2 regions of the Pantoea sp. X-Soil-YNGN-775 genome follow, and region 2 is predicted to be linked to the other one. Evidence: predicted binding sites of a transcription regulator. Region 2 holds the regulator's gene; the other holds the start of a gene.

What was found. The regulator ArgR, encoded in region 2, controls arginine synthesis, uptake and breakdown. The targets are predictions, from matches to a motif close to ANTGAATAAAAATACANT.
Region 1: a site for ArgR is predicted at 3,239-3,256, ahead of argA (amino-acid N-acetyltransferase). Genes of this name have one in related genera too.

The regions. Positions count from the first base shown of each region.
Region 1 is NZ_AP035945.1:3,283,648-3,291,775, forward strand. Features, by position in the region: gene mltA (murein transglycosylase A) at 1-1,133, opposite strand, end outside; tRNA gene AC6I8I_RS15270 (tRNA-Met) at 1,337-1,413, shown strand; tRNA gene AC6I8I_RS15275 (tRNA-Met) at 1,472-1,548, shown strand; tRNA gene AC6I8I_RS15280 (tRNA-Met) at 1,626-1,702, shown strand; gene amiC (N-acetylmuramoyl-L-alanine amidase AmiC) at 1,812-3,056, opposite strand; gene argA (amino-acid N-acetyltransferase) at 3,289-4,629, shown strand; gene recD (exodeoxyribonuclease V subunit alpha) at 4,681-6,522, opposite strand; gene recB (exodeoxyribonuclease V subunit beta) at 6,519-8,128, opposite strand, start outside.
Region 2 is NZ_AP035945.1:3,763,404-3,771,531, reverse strand. Features, by position in the region: gene aaeB (p-hydroxybenzoic acid efflux pump subunit AaeB) at 1-741, shown strand, start outside; gene AC6I8I_RS17645 (NAD-dependent succinate-semialdehyde dehydrogenase) at 854-2,305, shown strand; gene AC6I8I_RS17640 (barstar family protein) at 2,361-2,630, shown strand; gene yhcN (peroxide/acid stress response protein YhcN) at 2,684-2,947, opposite strand; gene AC6I8I_RS17630 (YdgH/BhsA/McbA-like domain containing protein) at 3,048-3,320, opposite strand; gene yhcN (peroxide/acid stress response protein YhcN) at 3,415-3,678, opposite strand; gene argR (transcriptional regulator ArgR) at 4,168-4,638, opposite strand; gene mdh (malate dehydrogenase) at 5,070-6,008, shown strand; gene mscM (miniconductance mechanosensitive channel MscM) at 6,055-8,128, opposite strand, start outside.

The sequences.
Region 1 (8,128 bases), 480 kb from region 2:
AGCAGTGAGCCATTATTACCGTTTTGCGGGCTGGAGAACAGCGGTTGTCCGGCACCCGGTGCAGCTTTCAGTACCCAGACGCGGCCATAGTGGTTATAGAAACCGGCCAGATGGGCGGCGTCCGGCCCGATCCCCTGATAGATGTCGAAATGCTGGCCTTTAATCGCGCCGCCTACATCCAGCGCCACCATCAGGCGCATCTCATATTTGCCGTTGAATTTGCCTTTCTCATTTAACTGCGGCACTTCTGCCAGCAGAGTCGTACCGGCCGGAATGATCGAGCGGTCAGATGCAACGGACGCTTTTGCCACCAGCGGCACCGCGCTGGCACCCCGCACTGGCGTAAACGGCTCTGGCTTAAAGAAGACGAATGACGGATTGGTTTCCAGCAGAGCACGCACTTCCTGCGGCGAATGTTCCTGCGCCCACTGACGAATCGCCTGCATCGACATATCTTCACGCTTCACTTCGCCACGATCGATCAGCTCTTTACCGATACTGTGGTAACCCCAGCCATTTTTGCCGGCGTAGCCAAAGAAGCTCATCGGGCGGCCATCACCAAAGTCGACGTAACCACTGCCCTGCACATCCATCATGAAATTATCAATCAGCGAGTTGCTGTAGGCGATGACATAACGATCGTCGAGGCCGCCACTATAGATAGAGGCGCGGCTCGGGAGTTTTTCTCCGCGCTTACGCGGCGGCATGCGATAAATCGGGTACTGGAATTCGCCCTGACGGGTATAGCGCGCTTCAACGACCGGCGTGTAGTAGCCGGTGAACTGCACGTTACCGTAGTTATCGGTTCCTTCCATCTGCCAGGCATTCAGGCCAAACTGCTGCAGCTGACGAGTATCAGCACCGGCCATCAGCCAGCTTTCGATGGCGCTATACGTACCGTTCTGACGGCTGTACAGCCCTGACGAGGCAGCTTGAATCTGACGCACCTGCTCGCCAAAGTCCCGGCCATTCACCGGGCGACCTTTGGCATTCGGCTGATTAACCAGCGCCAGTGGCTGTTCCAGTTTGCCATCTTTATATTGCTGACCGCGATCGGTCGGTTTAGAACTACAGCTCGCCAGCAGCGCGATGAGTGCGCCGGTCAGTGCAATCCTGGCCCAGTGTGCTTTCATTATTGTCTCTTTTTATAAATGTTCGTCCCGCGACGATAGCAAAGCGCCCGACAGAATGAAATCCATCCGCTTTCTGCGCTTCGCCATCAGTTCAATAATTGGCCAGATGGTTGATTCCTTCAGCAACTGACTGTAAATTTGACCTTTATGTGCAAAAAGGGGTTGCATCAAATAACGCGCGGAGTATAGTGCGCATCCACGGACGCGGGGTGGAGCAGCCTGGTAGCTCGTCGGGCTCATAACCCGAAGGTCGTCGGTTCAAATCCGGCCCCCGCAACCAATACTTCTGTAGCCGTTTACAGAAGTGACAATGTGAAAGTCGCTAAGCGCAATACGGACGCGGGGTGGAGCAGCCTGGTAGCTCGTCGGGCTCATAACCCGAAGGTCGTCGGTTCAAATCCGGCCCCCGCAACCAATACTTCTGTAGCCTTTTACCGAAGTAGCAAGGTGAAAAACGCTAAGCGCAAAATAAGTGAAAAAGAGTAATACGGACGCGGGGTGGAGCAGCCTGGTAGCTCGTCGGGCTCATAACCCGAAGGTCGTCGGTTCAAATCCGGCCCCCGCAACCAATCATTTAAACACCTGAGAGGGTGTTTTTTTGTTTCTGCCGCTCCTGATTTCTTTTTTCCCCTGTCCGCGGTTAAGCGGCTGCGGATAGCACCTGCTACCCGCCACCCTTTAACGGTGCGCCAGCGCCGCCCCACTCTGCACGTATGCTTTGATTCCCTGCAAAATCGCCTCTGCCACCTGATGCTGATAACGGGTGGTGCGCAACTTACGCTCCTCTTCCACGTTACTGATAAAAGCCGTCTCCACCAGGATGGACGGAATATCAGGCGCTTTCAGAACCGCAAACCCGGCCTGATCCACCGTACGCTTATGCAGATGATTGATCCGCCCCATGCGGTGCAGCACCTCTTTACCGAACTTCAGGCTGTCATGGATGGTCTGCCGCTGCACCATATCGAACATGGTATGGTCGAGATAACGATCGCCGCTTTTGCTGACGCCGCCAATCAGGTCAGATTCGTTCTGGGTCTGTGCCAGGAAGCGGGCCGCGGCTGAGGTCGCGCCGCTGGTAGAGAGTGCAAACACCGACGAACCGCGCGCCGCCCGGCTGGTGAACGCATCGGCATGGATTGAAACAAACAGATCGGCGCGCTGCTTACGGGCTTTGGCCACTCTGACGCGCAGCGGAATAAACACATCTTCATTGCGCGTCATGTAGGCCTTCATGTTGGCTTCTTTATCGATCAACGCTTTCAGCCGTCGGCCGATCTTCAGCACAATATCTTTCTCACGGGTTTTATATTTGCCGTGCGCGCCCGGATCTTCGCCGCCATGGCCGGGATCGATCATGATAATGATCGGACGATCGCGCCCGGCTTTACCCGGTAGCGGCGCCTGCACCGTTTCATTTTTCTCAAGATCGCCCTGATTATAGTCCCTCAGCAACGCCAGCAGCGGATCGTCTTCAACCTGATTCTGGCTCGGATAGAGATCCACTACCAGCCGGTGATTGATCCCCGCCACCGGCGACAGGTTAAAGATCTTCGGTGCTACGCTGCGCTTTAGCTCCAGCACCACCCGCACCGTATTGCTGTCAAACTGGCCGACACGTGCATTTTTAATGAAGGGATCATCTACCCTCACCTGCTTATCGACCCCTTTCAGTACCGTATTGAGGTGCAGGCCTTCAATATCGATCACCAGCCGTTCCGGATGACTCAGGGCAAACTGCTTATATTTCAGCGCCACATTCGATTCCAGCGTCATACGGGAATAGGTTGATGATGGCCAGATGCGTACCGCGACGATATGGTTTTTAGCGGCCATACCGACCCGGCTGACGCTTAACATCAGTAACGCGCCGGTTCCTTGTAAAAATCGTCTGCGTGAAAAGTGGGAATTAAAATCCGACATGCCGCTCCAGCTGCTGTGTAATGTCTAAAAAAGCGCCAGTTAATCAAATGGCGGCGAAAACTTTATCCAATCCAGAAGGTGATGTCACCCCGGAAACCCTAAATAATGCAGGCTGTTAGCGGCTTTGACACCCGAAAAAACGTAAATTTTCGTCAGGATTAGCGCTTGCAAAATCGCAGTGAAAAGAATAAAAATACAAAAAATTCGAATAAACATTCACTGAGGGCTGGCTGTGAAGGAACGTAGTACTGAACTGGTTCAGGGTTTTCGCCATACCGTTCCCTATATCAATGCCCACCGGGGTAAGACGTTTGTCATCATGCTGGGCGGCGAGGCGATTGAGCATGAGAACTTCTCGGGCATCGTTAATGATATAGGCCTGCTGCACAGCCTCGGTATCCGCCTGGTGGTGGTCTATGGCGCTCGTCCGCAGATTGATGCCAGCCTCGCGGAACACCAGCTGGAGCCGGTTTATCACAAGTTTACCCGGGTTACCGACGCGCAATCGCTGGAACTGGTGAAGCAGGCGGCCGGTCGTCTGCAGTTAGATATCACCGCCCGTCTGTCGATGAGCCTCAACAATACCCCGCTGCAGGGCGCGCATATCAATGTGGTCAGCGGCAACTTCATTATTGCGCAGCCGCTGGGTGTCGATGATGGCGTCGATTATTGTCACAGCGGGCGTATTCGTCGTATCGATGAAGAGGCGATTCATCGTCAGCTGGATAACGATGCGATTGTGCTGCTTGGTCCGGTGGCGGTTTCAGTGACCGGTGAGAGTTTCAATCTTACTTCAGAAGAGGTCGCGACCCAGCTGGCGATCAAACTCAAAGCAGAAAAGATGATCGGCTTCTGCTCTGAACAGGGCGCACTGGACAGCGAAGGCAATATTATCTCCGAACTGTTCCCGAATGATGCCCAGGCGCGCATTGATGAGATTGAAAGCGGCGGTGATTATCTCTCCGGCACCGTCCGTTTCCTGCGCGGCGCGGTTAAAGCCTGCCGCAGCGGCGTGCGGCGTAGCCATCTGATCAGCTATCAGGAAGATGGCGCGCTGTTGCAGGAGCTGTTCTCACGCGACGGCATCGGTACCCAGATTGTGATGGAGTCGGCTGAGCAGATTCGTCGTGCCAATATTAATGATATCGGCGGTATTCTCGAACTGATCCGGCCGCTGGAGCAACAGGGGATTCTGGTGCGTCGCTCACGCGAACAGCTGGAGATGGAGATCGATAAATTCACCATCATTCAGCGCGACAATCTGACCATCGCCTGTGCCGCGCTCTATCCGTTTATGGATGAGAAAATCGGTGAGATGGCCTGCGTGGCGGTCCATCCCGACTACCGCAGTTCATCGCGCGGTGAAATGTTGCTGCAGCGCGTGGCGTTGCAGGCGCGCCAGATGGGGCTGCAGAAGCTGTTTGTGTTAACCACCCGCAGTATTCACTGGTTCCAGGAACGCGGCTTTACGCCGGTTGATATTGAGTCGCTGCCTGAGAGTAAAAAAGAGATGTATAACTATCAGCGTCGCTCAAAAGTTCTGATGGCCGATCTGAGCCGCAACACGCTATAAGCGCCAGCAGGACCGGGCGGTTGATGCCGCCCGGCCCGCTTTTCCTGTGATTTATCCTGCCTCGCCCAGCCGCTCAACCAGACCGCTACGCCGCTGCGTTTGCAGCTGAACGGCGCGCTGAAACACCGCTGGATCGCTGTAGAGCGTCAGCTGTTTACGGGCGCGCGTAATCGCGGTGTAAACCAGCTCACGGGTCAATACCGGCAGAAACTGGGTTGGCATCACCAGCGCAGTATGTTCAAACTCCGACCCCTGCGATTTGTGTACCGTCATCACCCAGGCAGTTTCATGCGAGGGTAAGCGGCTCGGCTGAATCGCTTTGATGCTGCCATCCGGCAGCGGGAAAAAGACTTTCAGGTTGCCCTCTTCGTCACGCAGCGTAATGCCGATATCGCCATTGAACAGCCCCAGCGCGCTGTCGTTACGGGTGATCATCACCGGACGTCCGGCATACCAGCGCCCGCCGATTGCGGGGCGTCGGATTCGCTGCAGCTGCATCAGCCGCTGTTCAACCCGCTGGTTAAGGCCCTGCACGCCAAAGGGCCCGTCACGTAATGCACACAGCAGCTGATAGCGACCAAAGGCGGCCAGCACTTCGGCAGGAGACGCCTGTTGCCTGATCAGCTGCAAATAAGGCTGATAGCCCTGCGCCACCTCATCCAGCATCGCCTGATAGGCTTCGCCACTGGTTAACGGCTGATAGCTGAGGTCCTGGTAGCCCGCAGCGAACACTGCCTTCACCTGCTGTGCATCGCCGAGGTTAATCGCCTGAGCCAGCTGGCCGATGCCCGATTTAGCGTCAAAACGGTAACTTTTTTGCAGCAGGCAGATACTGTCGCGAACCGCAGGTGCCAGCCGATCGTCACTGCCCTGCAGCGAACATCCGGTCAGCAAGGCGAGCTGTTCCGCGCGCGCCAGGCTATAGCCGCTTTCGCTACAGCGACAGATATCGCCCAGCACCGCCCCCGCCTCGACCGAAGCCAGCTGGTCACGATCGCCCAGAAACACCACCCGAGCATGGGCCGGCAGTGCGGCGATCAGCTTCGCCATCATCGACAGATCGACCATAGAGGCTTCATCGACCACCAGCACATCGAGATGCAGCCGGTTACCGGCGTGGTAGCGCAGACGCTGGGTGTCCGGCTGCGCGCCCAGCAGGCGATGCAGCGTGGTCGCTTCCGTCGGAAAGCGCTGACGTTCTTCCTCGCTGACCGCTAAATTCTGCAACGCGTTGCCAAGCGATTCGGTAAGGCGCGCCGCGGCTTTGCCGGTTGGCGCGGCTAACTGAATGCGTAAATTGCCAGGATTAAGCCGAATCAGCGCGGCGAGGAGCTTAGCGACCGTGGTGGTTTTCCCGGTGCCGGGCCCGCCAGAAATAACGGCGGTCTTGCGGGTCAGCGCGACAGCGGCCGCGATTTTCTGCCAGTCATCCGGACGATTGCCGAACAGGGTATTCAGCACCTCACTGGCCGCCCCGGCATCAAACGCCGATTTCACCTCCTGCAGGGCAAAGAAGCTCGCCACTCTGCCCTCGCTGTGCCACAGACGATGCAGATAGAGACGGCGATTACTGAGTACCAGCGGGGTGACCAGGCTGCCGTCACTGACCGCAGACCAGTCGGCCAGCAGTGATGGCCAGTCATCCGGCGCGCCGGCAGCCTGCCACAAAGCCTGCGCCAGCGCGGGCTGACGGCCCGCAAACAGGCCCGCTTCGCTCAGGTTATCCAGCGGCAGACAGACATGGCCTTCCCCCGCTTCCGCGCTGACGCAGGCCGCCGCAAGCAGCCGTGCCGGTTGCGACTCATCCGCCAGCAGACGAGCAAACTGAATATCTAACGGCCGCAGGAGACGCTTCTCTACCGCCTGAAGCAGCAAGCTCAGCATTTCACTCATGACATCTCCCTGGTGTGACCAAACAACGCATCAATCTCTTCAATAAAGGCTTCGCTGGGACGGGTGGCAAAAATACCGTTATCCGGGGAACTGCCATCCATCCCGCGTAAAAACAGATAAAACACTCCGCCGAAGTGGCGCTGATAATCATAATCCTGCAGACGGTGCTGAAGATAGCGATGCAGCGCCAGGGTATACAGCTGATACTGTAAATCGTAGCGGTGGTCGATCATCGCCTGTGCCATCGCCTCTGGGGTATACGCGGCGTGGCTCTCTCCCAGCCAGTTCGACTTGTAGTCGAGCAGATAATATTTTCCCTGCCAGCGGAACACCAGATCGATAAAGCCTTTTAGCATGCCCTGCACCTGACGAAAATCGAGTGCTGCCGCCTGCTGTGACAGCGGGTCGTGACGGCGCAGCAGATCGTCAAGATCGGCAGCGGTCAGCAGATTATTAATCGGCAGATAGAATTCCATCTCGATCAGCCGGTCACTGCTGTTTATCGCCGACAGCGTCAGGCCGTCATCATTGAGCGGCGTATGCAGTACCCGCTCAATCCACTGCTGGATCACCGGTAACCAGCTCAGCGGATAGCCATGATGCTGCAGCTGATCTTCCAGCCAGAACGCATCCGGCGGTTCGGCAAAGTCGATCGATTCAAACAGACCGTGCAAAAAGGTGCCCGGTGCGGCACCGCGTGGAAAGTGATGAGGCGTGAGAGCCGCTTCTTCGCCGCTCTCCTCTTCGCCTGCCGCATCAATATCGAAATTCGGCAGCGCATCCAGCAGTGCGGAGCTGTGGTGTTGTTGCAGGCCAGAGTAACTGGTGACCCGCCAGGCATCGGCCAGCGCGCGCGTCACTTCTCTGCTGCTTAAGGCTTGATCGCCGGTCGGCCGATCCTGCCAGACTTCACCCGGCCGCAGGTCGTCAGCGATCACCTCAATCCCGTTGCCGCTTAACGCCGCTAACCGCTGGCTGAGCTGTTGCGCATCGGCCGCTTCACCCCGCTGCACCAGATAACCGAGTGCGCTGTTGTGCAGATCGCTGTCACCCTCTTTTTTACGCGTTCCCTTGATCAACGGCGCAATGCCGACGCTGCAGTGATAAACCGAGCGGGTCAGCGCCACATAGAGCAGACGCAAATCCTCCGCCAGTCGCTCCTCTTCGGCCAGCTCCATGCTCTGGGCATCACCCTGCACATCCAGCAAGGCGGCAAAACTTTCACGATCGTGATAAAGCGCACTGGCCGCCTCACGGTAGCCAGCGGCAAACGGCAGCCAGACCAGCGGATATTGCAGCCCTTTCGATTTATGGATGGTGACGATTTGCACCAGATGGCGATCGCTTTCCAGCCGCAGCTGCTGGCTGGCCGCCTGGCTATTGGGTCGGGCAATCTGCTGGGCCAGAAAGCGCACCAGCGCGTGCGGGCTGTCGAGCTGTACTGAGGCTTCCTGCAGCAGTTCGCCCAGATGCATCAGATCGGTCAGGCGGCGCTCACCGTTTTCGGAGGCCAGCATATTTTCAGCCAGCTGACGCTTGATCATCACGTCGCGCAGCATCGGCAACACACCACGCTGGTGCCACAGCTGCTGCCAGACGGCAAACT
Region 2 (8,128 bases):
GGCATGACGGTGGCGGTGCCGCTCGGCGCGCTCTACTTTATCTATGTGCTGCCCAACACCCAGCAGAGCGCGCTGCTGCTCTGTATTGCTATCGGCCTGCTGGGCTTTATTGGCGGGATCTTCATTCAGCGACGACAGCTGGGCACCCTGGGGGCGTTAATCGGCACCATTAACGTGCTGGTGCTGGATAATCCGATGAAGTTCGAATTTAACGTCTTTCTCGACAACGTGCTCGGCCAGGTGATTGGCTGCTTCGTGGCAATGATGGTGATCCTGCTGATCCGCGATAAATCTAAAGCGCGTACCGGCCGTAAACTGCTTAACCGCTTTATGTATGCCGCGGTGTCGGCAATGACCACCAATCAGGCGCGCCGCCGTGAAAACCATCTGCCGGCGCTCTACCAGCAACTGTTTCTGCTGCTGAATCTGTTCCCTGGCGATATCGACAAATACCGTATCGCGCTGACGCTGATCATTGGACATCAGCGGTTACGCAATGCGGAAATACCGGTGAATGATGATTTGTCAGCCTACCACCGGCAACTGCGCTACACCGCCGATCGGGTGATCTCCGCCAGCAGCGACGACAAGCGCCGCCACTACTTTGAGCAGCTATTGCAGGAGCTGGAGGTGTATCAGGAAAAACTGCTGCACTACGATGCGCCGATTAGCGTCACCGAACCGGTAAAACGGCTGGCGACCATGCTGAACAAGTATCAGAACACCCTCATCCAAATCTGAAACCGGCCGCTGTCACCCGCAGCGGCCTGCGCAATGCCATCCCGTCACAAAACCTGTCGCTTTTGCCAACTATACTCTTCGGACGGAAGGGTAAAATGACAGGAGCGAATCAATGACATCACTGCAATCAAGCGAACTATTCCAGACTGGCTATTTAGCCGATGGTCAATGGCATCGCACCTCCACCACGTTTGACGTCACCAATCCCGCCACCGGCGAGGTGATCGCGCAGGTCGCTAAAGCGGGCAAAGCAGAAACCGAACAGGCGATAGCCGCCGCCGAGCGGGCCTTCCCCGCCTGGCGTGCCCGGACGGCCAAAGCGCGCGCTGAAATCCTTTATCGCTGGTATCAGCTGATGATTGAAAACAAACGCTGGCTGGGCCAGCTGATGACTGCCGAGCAGGGTAAACCGCTGAAAGAGGCGGAAGGCGAAGTCGAGTATGCCGCCAGCTTTATCCAGTGGTTTGCCGAACAGGCAAAACGCGCCAACGGCGAAATTATTCCACCAGCCAAACCGGGTTCCCGCATTCTGGCAACGCGTGAACCGATTGGCGTCGTCGCCGCCATCACGCCGTGGAATTTCCCGATGGCGATGCTGACCCGCAAACTGGGGCCGGCGCTGGCCGCTGGCTGTACCGGCATCATTAAACCGGCGAACAACACGCCACTCTCGGCCTTCGCGCTGCTGGCGCTGGCGAAACAGGCGGGCGTGCCGGATGGCGTGCTCAACGCGGTGGCAGGTGATACGCATGCCATCAGTGACGCCATCATGGCCAGCAAAGCGGTGCGTAAAATCTCGTTCACCGGCTCGACAGAGGTCGGCAAGCTGCTGATGCGCAATGCGGCAGAAACCATGAAAAAGGTCTCAATGGAGCTGGGCGGTAATGCGCCTTATATCGTATTCGAGGATGCGGATATCGATGCGGCGGTGCAGGGGGCTATCGCCAACAAATTCCGTAATGCAGGCCAGGTCTGCGTCAGCGTTAACCGCTTCTACATTCATAACGCCATCTATGACCGTTTTACCCGCCAGCTGGCAGAGGAAGTGAACAAGCTGAAAGTGGGCAACGGCATGGAGGAAGGGGTGATTGTCGGGCCGCTGATTGAAGCCTCTGCGCTGGAAAAAGTGGAGCAGCACGTGAAGGACGCGGTCGCCAAAGGCGGCAAACTGCTGGCCGGCGGTGAACGCCACGCGCTGGGCGGCAATTTCTGGCAACCGACGGTCATTACCGAGGCGCACGAAGGGATGCAGCTGGCGCAGGAAGAGACTTTTGGTCCGGTCGCGGCCTGCTTTCGTTTCGATGACGAAGATGAGGTGATTCGCCGTGCCAACGATACGCCGTTCGGTCTGGCCGCCTACTTCTACACCCAGAACCTGCAGCGGGTATTCCGCGTCTCTGCCGCGCTGGAAAGCGGCATGATCGGCATTAACGAATGCGCGGTATCGACCGAACTGGCGCCGTTTGGTGGCGTGAAAGAGTCTGGCCTGGGCCGCGAAGGTTCAGTGCTGGGCATGGAAGAGTATCTGGAGGTCAAAGCGCTGCACCTCGGCGGTTTGGGCTAGCGGATATGAACGGGCGGCGCGGGTCGCCCGCAGACGGAGCATGGGAGCCGTCAGCATGAAAACCGAGCGTTTTGATTTCAATGAGATCGTCGATCAGGCCCACTTCTTTCGCCAGTTCAGCGAGCGTTTTTCGCTGGAGGAGCGGCGGATCTGCGACCTGGATGGATTATGGGATGTGGTCACCGGCGAATCATTGCCGATGCCGCTGGAAATAGAGTTTGTGAACCTGGGGAAAGGGCAGCGACGACGTTATGGCGCGCTGATTCTGCTGTTTGATGAAGCGGAAGAGGAGCTGGAAGGCCAGCTGCATTTTAACGTCAGATGAAAAAGGGCCCCGGCGAGCGGGGCCAAAGGGTTCGTCATGAATCTGACGAGGAATTATTTATACAGCTGAGCGGTGAAGTGATAGTTATCACCGGTGCGCGCTTCAATCACTTTATAAGCGCTGGCACCCTGTTCATCGGCTTTCTGAGACAGCTCAGCGCGATAATCCATCGGGGCTCCCGCTGTACCGCTGATGGTTACGGTGCCCGCAGGCTGCAGAGTCTGCGCTTGCTCGCCGGTTACCAGCTGGGCGGCAGATGCGCCGAACGCCATAACGGAAAGCAGGCTGACTGTAGCGATGGTTGTTTTGATTTTCATTTTTCGTCTCCTCAATACGTTCAACAACCTGCGGTGAAAAGAAGAAGCGGGTCGTCGACTCTGTTCTCTCAGGCGCCTTTCACGGCGTCATAACGGTTAATTATTTATACAGCTCAGCGGTGACGTGATAGGTGTCATCCTGGTTGTTTTCGATGATGCGATAGTGGCTGGCGCCCTGCGCATCCGCTTTCTCTGACAGAACCTGACGGATATTGGTCTGATCGCCGTCACGACCGCTGACGCTGATAGTCTGATTCATCGGCTGCAGATTCTGGCTCTGTGCCTGCTGGTTAGAAACCAGGCTGGCTGCGCTGGCTCCCACTGAGAACAGCGAAGCCAGACCGAGTACGGCAATAGCGAATGTGGTTTTCATGGTCAACTCTCCTGAACTGTGTTGCCGTTTCCCACCGAGGCGCATAACCGCGCATCAAAAAGTGGGCTACTGGCGATATGGGGTTGGGCTGAACTTAGTTGTACAGACGGGCGGTAGCGTGATAGTTACCGTTGTTGTACGCCTCAATCACGCGGTAGGCTTTTGCACCCTGCTGATCGGCTTTTTCGCTCAACTGCTGATTAATTTCCATCGGTGAGCCCGCAACGCCGCTGACGCTAATGGTACCCGCCGGTTGCAGATCCTGAGCCTGTGCGGCTGTGACAGATTCTGCTGCTACAGCACCAAAAGAGAGGGCAGAGAGAATGCTCAGGGTGGCGATAGTCGTTTTTACGTTCATATATTTTTCCTCGTCGTCAATTTTTATCTTTTTAGTTGGTGTGATTTGCATCACGAAAAGAAGTATAGAACTAATAACGGAAGAAATTAATACTCCGCTAATAATGTTTTTTTGTGATTCTTTATCCTTATGGCTACTTTTAATAACTCAACGTTATAAAAAACGGCGGAAAAATGACCTTTTCGCCGTTTTTTATTGCGAAAACAGGGAGATAAACCAATTTATCTTTTTGTGCGAAAATCACTGGTCGATCAGACTGGTCTTTGATTTAGATCTGGGTAATGACGCCAGAGTAGTGATGTAAAGCAGTGTAAAATACCGCAAAAGGTTAAGCAGACCAAAAGGTATGACCAATATTTTCAAAGACAAAATTAGGTCGAAGTGCGGACTAACTGTTTGATTTAAAACAGGATAAGGCCGGGAGAGATGCAGGGGCGGGCAGAAAGGGCTGTTGACCGGTCGCGCGCGGCCCGATCAACAGCCTCGTTATCAGAGTTCCTGTTCAAACAGGTTAAGAATCGCCCCGTGCAGCTGCTTAACCGTAAAGTCGCGCGCGCGGGTAATAAAGATAGTGTCATCGCCAGCGATGGTGCCGAGGATGCCTTCTGATTTACCCAGCGAGTCAAGCAGGCGCGCAATCAGCTGCGCGGCGCCTGGGCTGGTATGAATCACGACCAGCGCATCGTTGTAATCGATGTCGAGCACCAGATTTTTTAACGGGCTGGTGGTAGTCGGCACGCCAAGCTCGGCGGGCAAGCAGTAAACCATCTCCATCTTGGCATTACGGGTGCGTACCGCGCCAAACTTGGTCAGCATACGAGAAACTTTTGACTGGTTAATGTTCTCGAAGCCTTCATCCTGGAGCGCCTGAACGATTTCGCCCTGGGAACTGAATTTTTCTTCTTTTAATAAGGCTTTGAAAGCCTTGATCAGATCGTCTTGTTTCGATGGGTTTCGCATAGGTTACCAATAAATAGAGGGAATAACCGCACATCCGCCCGCGGCAGAGTGGTGATTATGCATTTAAATGCATTTTTATGCAATCGGTTGATTGATGAGCAGGGTTCGGGCGGCTAGCGGGCGGCGATAATAGCAAAGAAATCGTCCCAGACCAAAACCCCTGTCACAGCGCCGAAAGGCGAAGGTTGCAAAGTTGTTATATTATTGGTGGTGTAGTAACAGAAAACGCACGTAGCCGTTCTCTGTCTGCCGACGGCAAAGTTGTCGGTCATTCAGGTATTAAGATGATAAGTAACTTATGAATCCGGCGATCGCGTGTGAAAACACGTAGAATTAACAACGGATACGCGTCATCACCTGAGCAGTTGATTAAGGTCTGACACAGATGGAATTCCGGCTCTTCTCTGCCCCACCTTAATAAGGAGTTAAGAATGAAAGTTGCCGTACTCGGTGCCGCTGGCGGCATAGGCCAGGCGCTCGCACTTCTACTCAAAACCCAGCTTCCCGCAGGTTCAGAACTTTCACTGTATGACATCGCGCCGGTGACACCGGGCGTTGCCGTCGATCTCAGCCATATTCCGACTGCGGTGGCGATCAAGGGATTTAGTGGAGAAGACGCCACGCCAGCATTGCAGGGTGCCGATGTGGTACTGATTTCTGCCGGTGTGGCACGCAAACCCGGTATGGACCGCGCCGACCTGTTCAACGTTAACGCCGGCATTGTGCGTAACCTGATTGACCAGGTGGCGACCACCGCGCCCAAAGCGTTAATCGGTGTGATCACCAATCCGGTCAATACTACGGTGGCGATTGCGGCTGAAGTCCTGAAAAAACACGGCGTCTATGACAAAAATCGTCTGTTCGGCGTCACCACGCTGGATATTATTCGTGCCAATACCTTTGTCGCGGCGCTGAAAGGCAAACAGCCTGGCGAGATTGAGGTGCCGGTTATCGGCGGTCATTCCGGCGTGACCATCCTGCCGCTGTTGTCGCAGGTTTCAGGCGTCAGCTTTAGCGAGCAGGAAGTAGCTGACCTCACCAAACGCATCCAGAATGCCGGAACCGAAGTGGTTGAGGCCAAAGCCGGTGGCGGTTCTGCGACGCTGTCGATGGGGCAGGCTGCGGCTCGCTTCGGCTTGTCGCTGGTGCGGGCGCTTAACGGCGAGGCTAACGTGGTGGAGTGTGCTTACGTAGAAGGGGACGGCGAATATGCGCGTTTCTTTTCACAGCCGCTGCTGCTGGGTAAAAACGGCATTGCCGAACGCAAGCCGATTGGCACCCTGAGCGCTTTCGAACAGCAGGCGCTGAACGGCATGCTGGAAACGCTGAAGAAAGATATCGAGCAGGGCGAAGCGTTTGTGAAGCAGTAATCGCCGCCTGAATCCAACAACGCCCGGCTTAGCCGGGCGTTGTCGTTTACAGGCCGCCTGATTTATAGGCGCGTGCGGCCGGTGTCCCGTTGCTGGCCGGCAGTTTCTTGCCCAGCGTTTCCATTCGCATCTGGAAAGGCGGGAACGGCATCTCGATGCCGTGCTGCTCAAATCCGCTCAGAATCAGCTGATGCAGTTCGTGACGCAGCGGCATGCGATGTCCCATCTCGGCTGCATGCACACGCAGTTCGAACAGCTGGATCCCCTGCTGTAAATCGACCAGGAACACTTCCGGCGGCGGCGAATCCAGCACATAACTGCAACGTTCAGCCGCCTGCTTCAGGATGGTGGTCACCTCTTCACTGCTCACCTTCGCCGGTGCCGGGATAGTCAGCACCACGCGCGTCACCGAATCTGACAGCGACCAGTTAACAAACTGCTCGGTGATAAAGGCCTTATTCGGCACAATTATCTCTTTGCGGTCCCAGTCGGTAATGGTGGTGGCGCGCGTATTGATGCGGGTAATGCTGCCAGTCAGATCGCGAATGGTAACGGTATCGCCGATACGAATCGGTTTCTCAAACAGGATGATCAGACCCGAAATAAAGTTGGCGAAAATTTCCTGCAAACCAAAACCCAGTCCGACACCCAGCGCGGCGACCAGCCACTGCAACTTCGACCACTCAATACCAATCAGCGAGAAGCCAATCAGTCCGCCAATCAGCAACAGCAGATATTTGGTCAGGGTAGTGATGGCGTAGCCGGTACCGGGCGTCAGGTTAAGGTGCTGCAACAGCGCCAGCTCCAGCAGCGCTGGCATATTACGCACCAGTTGGGTGGTGATAATAAACACCAGAATGGCGATCAGCACCGAGCCCAGCGTAATCGGCTGGATAGACTCCACGCCCTGCACCGAGGTGCTGACATCCCACAGCTGAATATTCTCCAGGAAGCCGAACGCGGAGTGGATCTCCGACCACAGTACGATCACCGACACCAGCGCAATCAGCGTCAGGATTGAGCGCACCAGCCGCAGGGACTGAGCACTGATGGCATCCAGATCGATCACCGGCTCTTCGATTTCAATCGCGTCGGTATTCTGTGCGCCTTGCTCTTTCTCTTCTTCACTGCGCGCACGGTTAGCCAGCATGTCAGCACGACGCTGACGGGCGCGATCAAAGCCGAGACGACGCCGCTGAATCAGCATCCAGCGGCGGATGATGTGATAGATCACCAGTAGCAGGAACCAGATAGCTACCGAAGTTTCCAGCCTTGCCAGCAACGCCTGCGCCGTCGCCAGATAACCGATCGCCGAGGCGAGGGCCGCCATCAGCGGCATGGCGATCATCAGGTTCCACAACATGCGGTTGACCATGTTGTCGCCGTTGCCCTCTTTATCCAGATAGAGCGGAATACCGGCGCGTTTCAGGCTGACGGTAACGATGCTGATCGCACCGCAGATCAGGATGAAGCAGAGACGTCCCAGTGACGAGGAGAACTGGCGATCTTCCAGATTGCTGAAGGCGATTAACAGCATGATCAGCGGCACAATCAGCCCGATACTCAGGGAGTAATAGCGCATGGCACGCGCCACGCGGTTTTGCGGCCAGCGGAAATGAACGATAAACAGTCCGTTCGGGCGGGCAAAGGCGGCGCTGATCATAAAGGCCCACAGCAGTGGCAGCGTCGCGGTAATCCCGTCACCAATGGCGACCGCAATCGGGTAGGGCCAGGCGTTCTGCAGTCCATAACCCAGCGTCCCCCACAGTACCGGCAGCGGCAGCGCCACCAGAATCGACCAGAAAACGGTACGGATAGTGAGCCGGAAGCGATCCTGCGTTACTTTGCCGACTTTACTGGCGGAGCGCTCAAGGAAGGCATTGAAGTGACGCCGTGAGCTGATACTAAAGCCGACCAGCAGCAGGGCGCCAATGATCGGCAGTACGGTGCTGCGGCTGGTGAACATCATGGCCATCGCTTTGCCGAGCTGGCCCAGCGTATCCAGCGACAGCAGACGCGACAGATCCTTAGCCAGATCGAGCGGGTAACTCAGGCCGATCGGGCTAACGTCGGCGGTCCAGAACAGATAACGGTGGGTGGCATCTTTCACTTCGGTCAGC